Regions from separate parts of the Arthrobacter sp. TJ-170 genome, predicted to be linked through region 1. Evidence: riboswitches for the same ligand, from Rfam matches in the RefSeq annotation. Region 1 holds a riboswitch; each other region holds the start of a gene.

Region 1 (5,589 bases):
GCGCACAACACCACCGAAATAGCCGGGTCAGCGAGCGACTCCATCGAGTCAATGCCAAGCGGGTTCCCCTCTGCCACTGCGATCGTCAGGACGTTGGTGGCGAAGGTCCGGGGTCCGGGCGCCAGCAGCCCTTCAGCGGCAACCTTCTCCATCGTTGCAGTATTGGCCGATGCGAACACGTCGGCGGGTGCGCCCGCGATGATCTGCGTTGCGAGGTCGGAGGAGCCGGCAAAATTCAGCTGGACACTCACCCCGGGATGATCGGCTTCGAACTCCGAGGACATCTCCTCGAAGGGCGCCTGCAGTGAGGCCGCAGCGTATACATGGAGCGTGTCCTCCGCTGCAGGGCTCGTGCTGCCGCAGGCTGCCACGACAAGCACGACGACGGCCCCGTTCGCCGCACGGAGCAGCCGGTGCATCATCGCGGTCCGTCCGGAAGGCGCGTTGCCGGGGTGGTTTCGGCTGTGGCTGTCTCCACGATCACATTGGTCGCTTTGATGACGGCCACCGCGACCGTGCCGGGTTCTATCCCAAGCTCGCGCACGGCTTCGCTGCTCATGAGGGACACGACCCGGTGCGGCCCGCACTGGAGCTCCACCTGGGACATCACCCGGTCGCTGATCACTTCGGTAACCAGCCCGACGAAACGGTTGCGCGCAGAGGTGGCCACGCTGGACAGGTCCGAGGGAAGCACGGCACGATCCCGAGCCAACCGGGCCAGTCCCAGCCCGTCAACCGAGAGAACACCCGAGGATCGCGAGGCGGACAGTGTTCCGTCTTCTACCCAGCGACGCACCGTATCTGAGCTGACGCCGAGGAACTGTGCAGCATCCCGCACACGTATCTGAGTCATAATTCCAAACTTAGCGTGGTATTTGCGAGGATTGTTCTCCCGATGCCACAGATTTCCTATTCGCCAGGCGTGCGAGAGACCCACCGGTTTGGGGTGGGGCTTCGTTTCGGGCTAAGATGGTTCGTCGGTCACATGTTCTACAGGAGTTTTCATTAGAAGCGATCTCAGTTCGCCCCTGGTCTTCAGTGTCAGGGATCTCGGGCGCAGCCCGGGGAGCATGCGAACAGTCGAAGAACATGTGCCCGCACCGAAGGATTTTGGTGTGGCGCTCATCGGCGTTCAGGAAGGCTCCGAAGTGGAGTTGGACCTGAGGTTCGAGGCTGTACATGAGGGGATCCTGGTATCGGGAACCGTATACGTCGAAGTAACTGGCGAATGCGGCCGATGCCTTGACCCGCTCAGCTATGGCAGCAGTGTCGATGTGCAGGAACTCTTCTACTACGACGCCCCTGAGTCGGCGGAGGATGAAGAGGAGGACGTGCAGCGCCTGGTTGAGAACGACACCGTCGATCTTGAGCCGGTACTGCGGGATGCGGTAGTAACATCGTTGCCGTTCCAGCCGGTATGCCGGGAGGACTGCCAGGGTCTGTGTGCTGAATGCGGTGCACGCCTGGAAGAGGATCCCGGACACCAGCACGAGGTCCTCGACCCCCGCTGGGCTGCTCTGACAGGGTTGGCCGGCGCGGCCGCCGGCCCTGAGGCAGCGGAACCAGAAGTTAAGACAGAGTCAGACAAGAGAGAAGAGAGTTAGTCGTGGCTGTTCCCAAGCGGAAAATGTCCCGCTCGAATACGCGTGCACGCCGGTCCCAGTGGAAGGCTGTTGCTCCCAAGCTGGTGAAGACGGTGGAGAACGGTCGCGTCACCTACAGCCTTGCCCACCAGGCCAAGGTTGTCACCGACTCCGCCGGTACCGAGCTGTTCCTTGAGTACAAGGGCCGCAAGGTAGCCGACGTCTAAATGCTGACGGCACCGCTTCACGGTGCTGCCGGCAACGATCGCGAAAGCGTCGCCCGCGTGGAAAGTTCTGAAGATCTTTTGAAGCGTCTCGGTGTCAGTATTGACGCCGAGACGCTTCGTCTTGCCCTGACGCATCGCTCCTACGCGTATGAGCAGGGCGGCATCCCCACCAACGAACGGCTCGAGTTCCTGGGCGACGCAGTCCTTGGACTCTCGGTCACGGATGCCCTGTATCGGGACAATCCGGATCTGTCCGAGGGCGAGCTCGCCAAGAGGCGCTCCGCCGTCGTCAGTACCCGCGCCCTCGCCGAGATTGCCCGTGGTCTCGGCCTCGGGCAACACATCCTGCTGGGGCAGGGCGAAAAGCTCACCAACGGCTGGAACAAGTCGTCCATCCTTGCCGACACGATGGAAGCCATCATCGGCGCCACCTACCTCAGTAGTGGCATGGAGACGGCGAGGCGCCTGGTCATGCGCATCATCGGCCCTGTGTTGGAAGACGCTGCAGCGCTCGGTGCCGGAACGGACTGGAAAACCAGTATTCAGGAAATCGCCGCCGCGCAGCGGATGGGCGTCATCGACTACAAGGTCACCGGATTCGGTCCCGATCACGACCGCAGGTTTGAAGCGGTGCTTGTCATCGGCGGTACCAGTTATGGTTCCGGCTCCGGCCGCTCCAAAAAGGAAGCCGAGCAAGAGGCGGCGGCGGCCTCCTGGAAGCTGCTGCAGCTAGGGAACGTCGATGCGCACGCTGACGCGGAGGCACGTCAGTCCACGTGATCCCGGGAGCTTGTGATGCCTGAACTTCCCGAGGTGGAGGTTGTACGCCGGGGGCTCGCACGCTGGGTCAGCGGGCGCCGCATCGAGGCGGTAGACGTTCTTGACCCCCGCTCAATCCGCCGTCATGCCCTCGGCACTGAGGACTTCAGAGGCAACCTTGTCGGCGCCCGCGTCACAGATGCGGTACGCCGTGGGAAATTTCTCTGGTTGCCGCTCGCTACGGATGACGGCGACATCGGTGACCCTATGTCGTCGTACCCGCCGCCTCCGGCCGGCCTCACGGCCGGCACGGAACAGATAGCGCTGATGGCGCATCTAGGCATGAGCGGACAGCTTCTGGTCGAAGACCACACCCAGCCCGACGAAAAGCACCTGAAGGTACGGCTGCGGCTGTCCACAGTTTCCGGAGGCGAACCGCTGCCGGAAGAGCTCCGCTTCGTTGATCAGCGAATCTTCGGTGGCCTCTTCGTTACTAGCATGGTGCCCACCTCGGACGGGCTTCCGGGTGGACTGGGGGAGTGTCCAGCGCCACTGGTGCCGCTCGAAGCGGCGCACATCGCGCGGGACCCGCTGGACCCGGCATTTTCCTTCGAGGAGTTCTACCGGAAGCTGCGCGCCCGGCGCACCGGTTTGAAGCGTGCACTGCTCGACCAGACTCTGGTTTCGGGAGTCGGCAACATCTACGCGGACGAGTCGCTGTGGGCTGCCAGACTGCACTATGCGCGTCCCACGGACACTCTCCGCCGGGCGGAAGCTGCCCGGCTGCTCACGTCCTGCCGCGACGTGATGGCTCGCGCGCTCGACGCAGGAGGCACGAGCTTCGATTCCCTCTACGTGAACGTCAACGGCGCCTCCGGTTACTTTGAACGCTCACTGAACGCCTATGGCAGGGAACGCGACCCTTGCCGGCGATGCTCGGCAGACGGTCTGGACTCGCGCATCCGGCGCGACACCTTCATGAACCGTTCCTCATATACCTGCCCACGATGCCAGCCGAGGCCCCGCAACGGACGGTGGTAAGTATCCCCTGACGTGACAAAAGTAAGTATGCTGATTAGATTCGATATCTCAGTATCCGACACGTCAGGAGTAACGCGATGAAGAACAAGTTGGTTTTTGCAGCAGGCATGGCGGCAGGCTACGTTCTGGGCGCCCGGGCCGGTCGTGCCAGCTATGAGCAGATCAAGGTCAAGGCCAACGAGCTGTGGAACAGTCCGAAGGTGCAGGGCAAGGTTTCCCAGGCGTCGGAGACCGTGAAAGCCAAAGCTCCCGAGGTTCAGGCGCAGGCTGAGCAGGCACTGAAGAAGGCCCAGTCGGCGATGCACCGTGGCGGCGATAACGAAGCTTCAAAAGACCCGAACGCCGAATACAAGATCTGACCGGATGCTGCGGCACGTGTGATCAGCCTCTCCGTGATCGAAACGTGACAATTCAATGAAAGGTATGTAACGTTATGGACACGCCGGGTTCAAAAGCCCGGCTTCCTTCTGGTGGATTGCCTAATCCTGCCGCCGCTGGAAGGTCCGTTCGCTACACACTGCGGCAGGAGCGGGGGAACCAGATTAGCGGACTTCTGTGAAGTCCTAGGGGTGAAGACGTACCGGCTCTGTGCCGGTCGTCCGGGTGGCTCCCATCCGAATCCGACAGCTAACTCCGCAGGCGTTGGGAGAGGCTATTCCGTGTCCAAAAACCGTCATATCGCGCGCCACCGTGCAACTCCGCCCAGCACCATGCAGATCGTGTCCAAGGCAGTCAGCTCGCACGCTGGCACCGTTGGCCGCCCTGCAGCTGTAGTTGTAGCAGCCTCCGGCATCATGTTCGGAGCCGCCCTTCCGGCCAGCGCGGGAACCACCACCACTTCTGCCACCGTCCCGGCCGCTGAGGTAAGCGTGCAGGCAGCAGTGGCGCCCGTCGCCCCGGCCCCCGTTGCTCAGGCTCCGGCTGCTCCGGCACCTGCTGTGAACGCTCCGACCCACACCGTTCAGGCCGGAGACACCCTCGGCGCCATCGCCGGCAACTACGGTGTCAGCCTCGACGCCATCTTCGCTGCGAACGGCCTCGGCTGGGAGTCAATCATCTACCCGGGCCAGGTCATCAGCTTGTCCGGCAGCGCCGCAGCCGCTCCGGCTCCTGCCGCGGCTGCACCCGCTCCTGCTGCAGCCGCTCCGGCTCCTGCCGCGGCTGCACCCGCTCCGGCTCCTGCTGCACCCGCTCCGGCACCGGCTCCCGCACCTGCACCGCAGGTTCAGGCTGCTCCGGCACCGGCAGAGACCAGCACCATGAACATCACCACCGCGTCCTCCAAGATCACCGTGGCTGATGGTTCTTCAAGCGGCGCAGGCGCATCGATCCTCGCTTCTGCCCGGGCGCAGCTCGCCGGTGGCGCTGTTCAGGACTGCACCCGCCTCGTTGAGATCGCAATGGCTGCAGCCGGGAAGCCTGTCGGTGACCTCGGCCCCATGCAGTTCGCAGGCTACGGCGCGCAGGTAAGCACCCCGGCACCGGGTGACCTCGTCATCACCGGTGGCCACGTGGCTGTTTACGCTGGCGGTGGCCAGGTCATCAGCAGCGGCATGAATGGTGCAAACCTCACCATGCAGCACCCGCTGAGCGACCTCGCCGGCGCGTTCTTCGTGCGCGTCTAGTCTTCGGACTAGCCTTTCTCCCTGGGGAGGACCTGAAAAGGTCCTCCCCAGCGGTGTTTAAGCGCCGGTTACATCACTCGGAGGATTACGCAGAAGGACGGGTTGTCACTCTGCGGGTGCCGCTGCACCTCGGTATAGGCTGTGCTCCTCAGAGTGCGACGCGCGGGAGGTAATGCCCTGCCATGGAACCGGAACACGTCATCCGGGCTTCGCGCCTGGTCAAGAGATTCGGCTCGGTCATGGCGCTGACGGGGCTTGACCTGCGCGTCCGGGCCGGTGAAGTTCACGGGTTCCTCGGCCCCAACGGTGCCGGGAAGTCCACCACCCTCCGGCTGTTGCTTGGACTCATGCGTC
Region 2 (5,589 bases), on a different contig from region 1:
TTCGGCCTAAACTTTGCGGTGTACATCGCCGCAATGGCGCGCACCGAGTTCAACACAGGCGCCGGAATCTTCGGCACGCTGTCCTCGATCATGGCGGTCGGTTCGGTGGCCGGCGCCCTGCTCTCCGCGCGGCGGGAACGGCCGCGCCTCAGATTCGTCTTCGGGGCGGCGGGAGCGTTCGGTCTGGCGTGCATGCTGGCAGCGCTCGCGCCCACCGTCTGGCTCTTCGGCGTCGCGCTGGTCCCTGTGGGGCTCTTCGCGCTCACCCTGATGACCAGCGCCAACGCGTACGTTCAGACGACTACCGTGCAGGAGATGCGCGGGCGGGTGATGGCTCTGTACTTTGCGATTTTCCTCGGCGGAACGCCCATTGGGGCGCCCATTGTGGGGTGGGTGACCAACGCCTTCGGTCCACGGTGGGGGCTTGTGGTGGCCGCCGTGTCAGGCTTCATCGCCGCTATTGCCGGGCTGGTCTGGGTGTGGCGGTCTCACCACGTCACCGTGCGGCTGGTTCACTCCGCCCCACGGCGGCTCAGGTTGACCCTGGCCGCCACGGCGCGAAACACGGCGGAGCGGAACGGCTAGGAGCGTTCCACCACGTAGTCGATGCACTGCAGCAACGCCGACACGTCGGCGGGCTCGATCGCCACGAAGGTTGCGATGCGCAGCTGGTTGCGGCCTAGCTTCCGGTACGGCTCGACGTCGACAATCCCGTTCGCCCGCAGGGTCTTCGCCACAGCTGAGGCGTCAACGGTGTCATCGAAGTCGACGGTGGCGATGACGTTGGAACGGTGGTCCGGATTCTGCACAAACGGGGTGGCAACGGCGGAGGCGTCTGCCCAGCTGTATACGCGGCCCGCGGAATCGGCGGTGCGCTTCGCGGCGAAGTCGAGGCCGCCGTTGCCGTTGAGCCATTCGATCTGCGCGTTCAGCGTGACAAGAGTGGCAAGCGACGGAGTGTTGTACGTCTGATTGAGCCGCGAATTGTCAATGGCTGTCTGGAGGTCGAGGAAATCTGGGATCCAGCGACCCGATGCCTTGATTGCAGCTGCCCGTTCCAGCGCTGCGGGGGAGAACAGGCCAAGCCAGAGACCGCCGTCGGACGCGAAGTTCTTCTGCGGAGCGAAGTAGTAGACGTCTGCCTGGGAGACGTCCACCGCAAGCCCGCCTGCCGCGGAGGTCGCGTCGATGGCAACGAGCGCGCCGTCGTCTGCTCCGCTCACGCGTTCAACGGGCGCCGCCACACCGGTGGAGGTCTCATTCTGTGGCCAGGCGTAGAAGTCGACGCCGGACTCGGCGGTGGGAGCCGGTCGTGAACCGGACTCGGAGGTGATCACTGTGGACTCCCCGAGGAAGGGTGCCTTGGACGTTGCCGCAGCGAATTTGGACCCGAACTCACCGAAGGAGAGGTGCTGTGCGCGGGATTCGACGAGGCCGAACGAGGCGACATCCCAGAATGCAGTGGATCCGCCGACACCGAGGACAACCTCGTAGCCCTCAGGAGCGCCGAAGAAATCCATCAGGCCGGACCGCACCGATCCGACCAGATTCTTTACGGGGGCCTGACGGTGAGAGGTTCCGAGCAGTGCGCTACCTGCACTCTTGAGAGCGTCCAGCTGCTCCGGACGGATCTTGGAGGGACCCGCGCCGAACCGTCCATCCTGCGGCAGCAGCTCGGCGGGGATGCGGATATCGGCGGAAGTGCTCATGGTTGCTCCAGGACGTTTACTTGTGATGTGGGGTCGCAGACCATTCTGCCCCAGCGATTCCGTCGCGGGTGCATTATGACCGCTCGGTTCGGTGGCAAACGACAACCGTCAAACGGGCCAACTAAATGGGTTAACCTTGTGGGGCGTAGGGATGACGACGGCGGCCCACCTTCCAGGGACTGCAGGCAACCGCTGCATCAACGCTCAATCCGCACCAGTGCCAAGGAGCTGAACCCCGCATGACGGACCTCATCGACACCACCGAGATGTACCTGCGGACCATCCTTGAGCTCGAGGAAGAAAACATCGTGGCCCTGCGTGCGCGCATCGCAGAGCGCCTTCGCCACTCAGGACCCACGGTGTCTCAGACGGTGGGCCGGATGGAACGCGACGGGCTGGTTGTGGTGACCGGCGATCGTCACCTTGAACTGACCGAACTCGGACGTCGGCGGGCCACCGAGGTGATGCGCAAGCACCGGCTGGCTGAACGACTGCTCTCCGATGTCATCGGTCTTGACTGGGCCTATGTCCACGACGAGGCGTGCCGGTGGGAACACGTCATGAGTGAGCGGGTCGAACGGCGCCTCTACGAATTGCTTGGAAAGCCGACGGAGTCGCCCTACGGCAATCCCATTCCCGGGCTTGAAGCGATCGGCGGAACGCCCTCCGAAACCGTGACCCTCGGTGTGTGTACCCTCAGCGAAGCCCTGGCGACGAATATCGCCGGGTCAGCTGTGACTCTTATCCGTCTGGCTGAACCTATCCAGGTCGATCCGGAACTGCTCACGCAGTTGGATGAGGGTGGCCTGCGACCCGGAGCGTCCATGACCCTGCAGGCGGCGGGGGATTACGTGTCCGTTCGGGTGCCCGGTGTGGAGGGCGCACTGGAACTGCCGCCGGAAGTCGCCTCACACGTTTTCGTGGCGGTTCATCCCCAGTCTTGACCAAAGTCGGGAAAGCTCTGGATTGCCTAAGGTTATCCACAGTTTGGTTACGAAACGGTTACGCTCGATCTCACCGGTTTTATAGTTAATACCTGGCGCTGATACTCCAGCGTTACCTGGTTCGCATGCCTAACCCTGTCAGCGAACGCAGTGTTGAACAGATGACAGGGGCGGAGGACCCACCACCGGTTATGGCTCGCCATGGCCTTGGGGTGAAGTGCCGGGTGCTGCCATAACGGAAGTATCCGAACCGAGTTTTCTCATACTCGAACCCGACAGCTAACTTCGCAGGCGAAAATGAGAAAGGGTCTCCTTGTCGAACACTGCTTCGGGGCGCCGCCGTGCAGGCACCCCGGTTGCTGAAGCACGGCCCCGCGACGCCCACAGGCGTCACCGGGCCGAGCGAACCGCCCACCTCACAGCCCGCCACGTCGCTGTGCCCCACCTCCCAGCCCGCCACGTCGCTGTGCCCCACCTCACAGCGCCCCACGTCGCTGTGCCGGTCACGTCAGCTGTCCAGGAGTTCAAGACCCCGACGGCGGCGGTTGCTGCGTGCCCAGCTGCGCCGATGTCCCGGCGCGAGGCCCGCAACGTCTCCGAAGCCCCGGCACAATCCGCGCCTGGGGCCCAGTCCACTAATGGCCTCCGTCCCCGGGACGCGCAGCGGATCGAACGACGACGCCGCGCCGTCACCGTACGCCGGGATATTTCCCTGGCAGGGCTTAGCCAGAAGGTTGCCATTGCCGCCGCTGCATCCGGAATGGTCCTCACCGTCGCGCTGCCCACAACCGCAGCGGTTGCGCCTTCCGACGCACAGGCCGTTTCCGCTCCGGCTGAGCAGGACGAACCACAGCGGGTTCAGGCCGCCGCGGGTGCGGATGTCTCGTTCCACCGGGCTGGGCTGCACGGGAAGTTCGACCCCGAGGCAAAGCTCGCCGAAATGGTCTCCGCTTCGGGCAGTGACATCGTGACCGCAGAATCCAAAGGTTCCCTCTCCGCGCCACTGGACGGCGGAGTAATGAGCTCGCCCTTCGGCACCCGAATCAGCCCCATCACCGGCACCGGTGAGCTCCACACGGGGCAGGATATGAGCGAAGCCTGCGGAACGGCCGTGAAGGCTGCAGCGGCCGGCACAGTGACCTTCGCAGGGTGGCACGCGTACGGCGGCGGCAATCGCGTCGTCGTGCAGCACGCCAACGGCCTGGAGACCACCTACAACCACCTGTCAGCGATGGACGTGACAGTCGGTCAGGTTGTTGACCGCGGCGAAGCTATCGCACGGGTGGGATCCACCGGTGCTTCTACCGGATGCCACCTGCATTTCGAGGTCCTTGTAGACGGCAAGAACGTCGACCCGCTCGGTTGGCTTTGAACGGTTTCAATATCGTCGTAACCGGGAACACACCGTTCCGTGATCGGAATGTGACATACCTCAATTTCTGGGGTAGCGTTCAACTCGTGCCGGATCGCAGGGGGTTCGGCACTCTCGCGCAGATCGCCTAGCTCTGCCACTGCACGAGGTCCGTTCGTAAATCGCATGGCAGGGGCGGGGGAACCAATTGCGGGCTTCTTTTCAGAAGTCCTTGGGGTTAAGTCGCAGGATTTGAGACGATCCGCGGCCGGGTGACTCCCATCCGAATCCGACAGCTCACCTCGCAGGCGTAGGGAGAGGCAATTTAACGTGTCAAACAGCTCTGCGCTGGGCCGCCACCGTGCGGTGCCGGTTCATACCAACTCGCTCGCAGCCATCTCGAAAGCTGTATCTTCGAACGCAGGTTCCGTAGGACGCCAGGCAGCGGTCATTGTGGCAGCTTCAGGCTTGGTCCTTACAGCCGGACTTCCGGCCCACGGCGCATCCGACGCCCAGCGTTCGGCCCAGGCTGTCAAGACGCTCAGCGCAGTCGCCGTTCAGCCCACCGCAGTCAGCGCTTCTGCTGATGCGGCTGTCACCTTCGAGCGTGCGGCCGTCGAGGCCGTAGCTGCTCCGGTTGTCGAAGCCGTCGAGGACGCTCCTGTCGCAGTGCAGACTGAGGTTGTTGAGGCCGCCCCGGCCCCGGTCGTCGAGACCGTTGTCGAGGTCGCAACGCCGGCCGTCCAGGTTGCGGCAGCAGCTCCGGCCCAGGCAAAGGTAGAGACCGCCGCCGTTGAGACTCCCGCTCCTGTCAAGGCACCCAGCGCCAGTGGCGTCGGTGCAGCGCTGGTCGGCTCGGCCTACTCCCAGATCGGTGTCGCACAGGATTGCACCGCGATGGTTGAGAAGGCCCTCCGCTCAATCGGCAAGTCCGTAGGCGACATCGCTCCCAGCGACTTCTTCGCCTTTGGATCCGTCGTTCCCACTCCCGCTCCCGGTGACCTCGTGGTCTCCGGTGGTCACGTCGCGATCTACGTCGGCAACGGCCAGGTCATCAGCGGTGGCCTGAACGGTATGAACACCGGTCTTCACAGCCTGTCCGATCTCTCTGGCTACAGCTTCGTCCGCGTCAGCTAAGAACCAGAAAACCTGGAGCTCACACATATGACCCCGAATACCCGTGCCATCGCGCGCCACCGCGCCGAAGTGCAGCGATCAGCCCCTCTCTCCACCATTGCGCGCGCCGTCAGCGACAACGCCGGGGGCGTAGGCCGCCAGGCAGCCGTCATCGCCGCAGCATCCGGACTGGTTCTTACCACCGGCGTCGCCGCAAACGCGGTGGAACTGCCTTCGGAGCGCAACACCGTCACCACCACGCTCGAGGTTCAGCCCGCCACGGCGCCGGTCCAGGCACCTGCGGACGCTGAGATCTCCTTCAACAAGGCGGCCGTCAAGGCTGTCGCCGCTCCTGAGGTGGTTGCCCCTGTAATTCAGCCGCAGGCGGAAACGATTGAGATCGCTCCCGCTGTGGCACCGCTTGTCGAGGCAGAACCTGCGGTAATCGAGCCCGCAGTAGCAGTGGAAA
Region 3 (5,589 bases), on a different contig from region 1:
GAGCCTCGCAGTCCGTCCCACACCCGCTGAGCACGCAGGTGACAAAGGCCTGGGTCTCCCGCAGCGCCATCAGCTGCGCACTCAGCGGGCCGTGAAGATCGGTGTGCTGGCGTTCCTCGTCGTCGTGCTCAGCGCCGTCACGCTCCTGCTGGGCCGCTACACCGTCACCATCCCCGACTTCTTCCGCATCGTGGCAGGCGCCGACATCCCGGGAGCCAGTTTCATCGTGATGGAGAACCGGATTCCCCGCGTCCTGATCGGCGTCATGATCGGTGGAGCCTTCGGCGTTGCCGGAGCGGTGTTCCAGACCATGCTCCGCAATCCGCTTGCCAGCCCCGACATCATCGGCATCAGCTACGGAGCCAGCGCGGCGGCCGTCTTCGCGATCGCGTTCCTCGGCGCATCCGGCCTCGTCCTCTCAGGCTTCGCCATGGGCGGCGCCCTGGTGGTTGCGCTGGCCATCTATTTCATCTCCCGGCGGGGCTCGGTGGCAGGATACCGGCTCATCCTGGTCGGCATCGGGTTCGCGGCGGTCCTGCAGTCCGTGGTCAGCTTCCTCCTCACCCGCACCGACATCACCGTCGCAACCGACGCCCTCGCGTGGCTGAACGGTTCGCTCAACTCGAGCAACTGGGAACGCGTGAGCATACTGTCCGTTGCGCTGGTGATGTTGGCGCCCGCCGTCGTCGTACTGTCCCGCTCGCTGCGGGGGCTGGAACTGGGCGACGACGCCGCAGCCGGACTGGGCGTAAACGTCGAACGGTCACGGCTGGCGCTGATCGTCACCGGGGTGCTCCTCGCCGCAGTTGCGACGGCGGCTGCCGGGCCGGTCTCCTTCATCGCGTTCCTCTCCGGTCCGATCGCCCGGCGCCTCCTCGGCGGGTACCGCCCGCTGGTGACGGCAGCGCTGGTCGGAGCGGTCATCGTTCTGGCAGCGGATTTCGTGGGTGCGAACCTGATTCCAGGAGTTTCCCTGCCGGTCGGAGTGATCACGGGTGTGCTCGGCGCCCCGTTCCTCCTCTGGCTTCTTGCCACATCCAACCGATCAGGCCAGGGAGGCTGACATGAGGTTGAACGCCAAAGACCTGACACTCGCATACGACAACCGCCGGGTGGTCGAAGACCTCACCGTCGAACTGCCGACGGGCAAGATCACAGTCATCGTCGGGGCGAACGCCTGCGGCAAGTCCACCCTGCTCCGCGGCCTGGCGCGGTTGCTCAAGCCTGCGGCGGGAACGGTGCTCCTGGACGGCAAGGACATCCACTCACTGTCCACCCGCGCGGTGGCGAAGACCCTCGGGCTGCTCCCGCAAACCCCGGTGGCCCCGGACGGAATCGCCGTGGTGGACCTCGTGGGCCGTGGCCGCTACCCTCACCAGGGCTGGTTCCGGCAGTGGAGTCCCGACGACGACGCCGCCGTTGCCTCCGCCCTGCGCGTCACCGACACGCTGGAACTCGCAGACCGCAACGTCGACGAACTCTCCGGCGGCCAGCGGCAGCGCGTCTGGATTGCCATGGCGCTGGCGCAGCAAACCGACATCCTGCTTCTGGATGAACCGACCACATTCCTTGACGTGGCGCACCAGGTGGAAGTCCTCGACCTGATCACGGATCTGAACCGTACTGCGGGCACCACCGTCGCAATCGTCCTGCATGACCTGAACCTCGCCGCTCGTTACGCGGACCACCTGATCGCCATGAAGGGCGGCCGCATTGTCGCCGAGGGCTCGCCGTCGAGGGTGGTCACAGCGGAGACGGTCGCCGAGGTCTTCGGCCTGGAATCGCAGGTTATCCCTGATCCCGTTTCGGGCACGCCGATGGTCGTGCCCATCGGGCGGCATCACGCCGCCCCCCGCACTGCAAGCGCAAAGACCACCCCTGAGGGCGTCACGGGTTTTTTACCGAACCCGCAGGACGGGCTCCCCGCACCGGCAATGGAGGCAGCATCGTGACAGAAGTCAGCACAGCGCATCGGGCCCGAAGGACGAGAACGGAGTCAACGTCAGAGACGGGGCCGGAGGCAACTCCACGGACCGCCGCAGCTGCAGGTGCACAGGCGGCCGTGTCCGCGATCCGCGCGTTCAACGTCGTGGTCAGCCGTGTGGAGCACGTCAGCGCGAATTTCCGTCGCATCACGTTCGGTGGTGCCTGCCTTTCCGGCTTCGGCGTCCAGGGTTCCACCCTGGATCTGCGCATCAAGGTGATGATCCCGCCGACCGGCGGTGAAGGCGCGGACCTCGGCGCGCTCATGGACGGCGCGGGCAGCGGGTGGTACCAGCAGTGGCTTTCCCTCCAGCCCGCGGAACGCGGGGACATGCGCACGTACACGGTCCGCGAATCACGCTGCAATCAGGAGGTTCCTGAGCTGGACGTCGACTTCGTGATGCACTTCGACGCGGACGGGAAGGGCGGCCCGGCCTCGCAGTGGGCCGCATCGGCTGAGCCGGGCGACCGGGTATGGCTGATCGGGCCAAACATCCATGCCGCAACCTGCTCAACCGCCGGCGCGTACGGCGGCATCGAGTGGCGCCCCGGCCTGGCCCAGAACGTTCTGCTCGCGGGGGATGAGACGGCCGTTCCGGCCATCAGCGCCATCCTTGAGTCACTGCCGGAGGACATCAGCGGCCACGCGTTCCTGGAAGTCCCGGACGGATCTGACTGCCAGGACATCCGGACCCGTTCCGGCGTAGGTATCAGCTGGCTGGTGCGCGGCGGCCGTCCGCACGGTGAACTGCTCGATGCGGCCGTTCGTCAGGCGGTCAGGGTCCCGGGCTGGGTATCCCTGGCGGCGCCCTTCCGCGTGAGCCTGGGCTCCGACACACCCTCAGGGCAGGCACTTGCCGCGGCAGCCCGTGCCGGCGGTCCTGAACGGGCAGCCGGACCCGAGCCGGAGGACATCGACATTGACAAGACCATCCTCTGGGAGACGCCCCAGCTACTGGATGCCGCGGCCCTTGACGGCTCGCTGAACCCGGACAAGCCTTCGGGCGCGCTGCCGTTTTATGCCTGGATTGCCGGTGAAGCCGCTGTGGTCCGAGGGTTGCGCCGTTACCTCGTGCGAGACGTCGGCATCGACCGCAAGCAGGTCGCCTTCATGGGTTACTGGCGTAGGGGTAAATCCGAACTCTGATAGCACAGGGGGGACGCAATTCCCGTGATTGCCACATAACGAATTTGTAACTTTCGGCAGAGTGCCGTACCGTTGAATCAGGTCATGCGTATCATCGTGGCCGCCGGACTGTACGCCTAGCCCTGTCACCTGTCCGGTTCCTCATCCTCGAAGACAGGGGCGGAGAACCCAATCCGGGCAGTCAGTCTGCCTTTGGGGTGAAGCCTGCAAACTCCTTGATCCCGCCCAAGCGCGGCCATCAAGGTAAGGCCGAGTAACTCTTGCTCGAACCCGACAGCTAACTTCGCCGGCGTCAAGAGAGGCAATCCCTTGTCCCAGCATGATTCCGTGGGCACTCCTGTGCCTGTTTCGGCCGGTCACCGTTCATCGCCAACACATGCCGGAAGTCGGACCCGACGCGCTGAGCGCCGCCACGATCGTGCACGGCGCCGTGTCCGCGCGCTGCTCTGCGTCGGCGGAGCCCTCACAGCTGCGTCAGGGCTTGCGCTGACCCAGGCAGGGCCGCCATTGCTGACAGAGGCAGGGCTGGTGAGGGCGAGCGAGACGCAGAGCGTCACCGCCCCCGAGGGCGCCGCAGTGGATTTCAGCCGCGAGTCGGTTGCACCGTCGTCGCCCAACGACATGCCCGCTGGGGAGAGCAAGGTTTCGACGCTGTCCGAGGGCGAAATCACGGTCGCCCAAGCCGAACCCAGCCGTAAGCCGGCGGAGGCGCCCAGCAAGGAGCCGGCAGAAAAACCTGCTGAGGAACCATCGCTCGGTGCGCCGCTGAGCAAGCTTTCGGTGGCTTCCGCATACGGCAAGCGGATCAATCCGATGAGCGGGTATGGCGAGGAAATGCACACGGGCACGGATTTCGCCGGGGCCTGCGGCACGCCGGTACTTGCCGCGGGCTCAGGCACCGTAACCGAATCCGGGTGGCACCCCTATGGCGGGGGTCAGCGCATTGTGATCGACCACGGCGGGGGACTGCAGACCACCTACAACCACCTCGCCTCACTGGGCACCACCGTTGGTGAGAAAATCGACCGCGCAGAGGCTATCGGCGCAGTGGGAAGCACCGGCAACTCCACCGGCTGCCATCTGCATTTCGAAGTGGTCGTCGATGGGAAGACAGTCGACCCGGGCGGCCACCTCTAGCGACTACCGGGCTCCCGACGCTCGCGCCGGGTCCCTGACCCGCTGGACCTACGGCACCGGGTCGGTCAGGATCGCCGGGTCCTTCTTGCCGTACGGCATCCGCACCTTCAGCGAGTCCGGTTCCACCCGGAAGGACATGTGCGTGCCCTGGCCGAGCGGGTCGCCGTCGAGCTCGATTTCCAGCGGCGTGTCAGACTCCACCTCTGCGGCCTTGCACTGGTAGTACTCCACCGATGGGTCCTTGCCCTTGCCCCGCGCCAGGAGCTTGCCGACGACAGCGAACCACCCGAACTTGCCCCGCGGCGCGATGGTCATGATGTCCAGCAGCCCGTCGTTGAGCCTGGCGCCCGGAAAGATCTCCAGGCCGCCCATGATCTTTCCGCAGTTGCCTCCCATGACGCTGCGCAGGCGGCGGGTGACCCGCTTGCCGCCGTCGATCGAGATATGAACCTTGGAGGGCTTGCCCGGGAGGTTCCGGATGCCGGCGTCGACGTATGCGAGCCAGCCCAACTTGTCCTTGAGGTCGTCGCGGGTATCAGCCATCACCGAAGCGTCGAAGCCAAGCCCGGCCATCACGAGGAAGACATGCGCGTCCTGTGCCCGGTCCACATTCACATGCACCACATCGATCAGCCGTTCGGTGCCACCGAGTGCCGCTTCGACGGCTCCGCGGGGATCGTCGACGTCAATGTCGAGGTTGCGCGCGAGCAGGTTGCCGGTGCCCAGCGGCAGCAGGCCGAGTGCCGTCGTCGTGCCGGCCAGTTCCTCCGCCACGCACCGTACGGTGCCGTCGCCGCCGGCCGCGATGACGACGTCGACCCCTTCCCTGAGCGCCTCTTGTGCCTGGCCGTGCCCCGGATCATCCTCGGTGGTCTCAAGGAAGAGGGGTTCCTGCCACCCCTTCTCGAGGCTCAGTTCCGTGACGATTGCGCGGATATCCTCCTCGGTGGGCTTGACCGGGTTGAGGATCAGGGCGGCGCGCTTTGTCCGCGATTCCGACTGCGTTTCCGACCGCGTTTCAGACTCGGTGTCCGGCAAAGAAGCCATGGGTATTCTCCTGACGAGATTGGTTGTAATCGAGCTTAGCGTCTGCCCCTCACCCGGTGCGCGAAGAGTTTTTACGGGACTATGCTGGGTGGTCAAAACCAGAAGGAGGAGCCATGACACAGGACCAATCCAGCGCAGGCCGGGGCAGCGGGCCGGAAGAGGGTGCCGAGGAGGGCAACCCGCTGAGCGGATCTCCCACGTTCCCCAACCCGTCCACGGCCCGTCCCACCGGTGACACCACCGGGTTCAACGGCTCGTACACCGAGACCGAGCAC

The links. Region 1 has a riboswitch for cyclic di-AMP ahead of AC4D1W_RS04125 (C40 family peptidase). Riboswitches for the same ligand answer to the same signal wherever they lie in the genome.
Region 2: linked by a shared signal. The riboswitch ahead of AC4D1W_RS00270 (M23 family metallopeptidase) and the one ahead of AC4D1W_RS04125 (C40 family peptidase) in region 1 are both predicted to bind cyclic di-AMP.
Region 3: linked by a shared signal. The riboswitch ahead of AC4D1W_RS09955 (M23 family metallopeptidase) and the one ahead of AC4D1W_RS04125 (C40 family peptidase) in region 1 are both predicted to bind cyclic di-AMP.

Annotation. Positions count from the first base shown of each region.
Region 1 is NZ_JBZCNL010000002.1:38,330-43,918, reverse strand. It holds gene modA (molybdate ABC transporter substrate-binding protein) at 1-422, opposite strand, end outside; gene AC4D1W_RS04155 (TOBE domain-containing protein) at 419-853, opposite strand; gene AC4D1W_RS04150 (YceD family protein) at 1,071-1,604, shown strand; gene rpmF (50S ribosomal protein L32) at 1,607-1,810, shown strand; gene rnc (ribonuclease III) at 1,868-2,590, shown strand; gene mutM (bifunctional DNA-formamidopyrimidine glycosylase/DNA-(apurinic or apyrimidinic site) lyase) at 2,606-3,610, shown strand; gene AC4D1W_RS04130 (YtxH domain-containing protein) at 3,688-3,969, shown strand; cyclic di-AMP (ydaO/yuaA leader) riboswitch at 4,109-4,266, shown strand; gene AC4D1W_RS04125 (C40 family peptidase) at 4,270-5,235, shown strand; gene AC4D1W_RS04120 (ABC transporter ATP-binding protein) at 5,418-5,589, shown strand, end outside.
Region 2 is NZ_JBZCNL010000001.1:46,505-52,093, forward strand. It holds gene AC4D1W_RS00255 (MFS transporter) at 1-585, shown strand, start outside; gene serC (phosphoserine transaminase) at 582-1,709, opposite strand; gene AC4D1W_RS00265 (iron-dependent transcriptional repressor DtxR) at 1,949-2,653, shown strand; cyclic di-AMP (ydaO/yuaA leader) riboswitch at 2,775-2,962, shown strand; gene AC4D1W_RS00270 (M23 family metallopeptidase) at 2,967-4,025, shown strand; cyclic di-AMP (ydaO/yuaA leader) riboswitch at 4,178-4,329, shown strand; gene AC4D1W_RS00275 (NlpC/P60 family protein) at 4,335-5,141, shown strand; gene AC4D1W_RS00280 (NlpC/P60 family protein) at 5,169-5,589, shown strand, end outside.
Region 3 is NZ_JBZCNL010000004.1:259,897-265,485, reverse strand. It holds gene AC4D1W_RS09970 (FecCD family ABC transporter permease) at 1-1,063, shown strand, start outside; gene AC4D1W_RS09975 (FecCD family ABC transporter permease) at 1-2, shown strand, start outside; gene AC4D1W_RS09965 (ABC transporter ATP-binding protein) at 1,065-1,952, shown strand; gene AC4D1W_RS09960 (siderophore-interacting protein) at 2,063-3,130, shown strand; cyclic di-AMP (ydaO/yuaA leader) riboswitch at 3,258-3,436, shown strand; gene AC4D1W_RS09955 (M23 family metallopeptidase) at 3,458-4,267, shown strand; gene AC4D1W_RS09950 (diacylglycerol/lipid kinase family protein) at 4,316-5,314, opposite strand; gene AC4D1W_RS09945 (hypothetical protein) at 5,428-5,589, shown strand, end outside.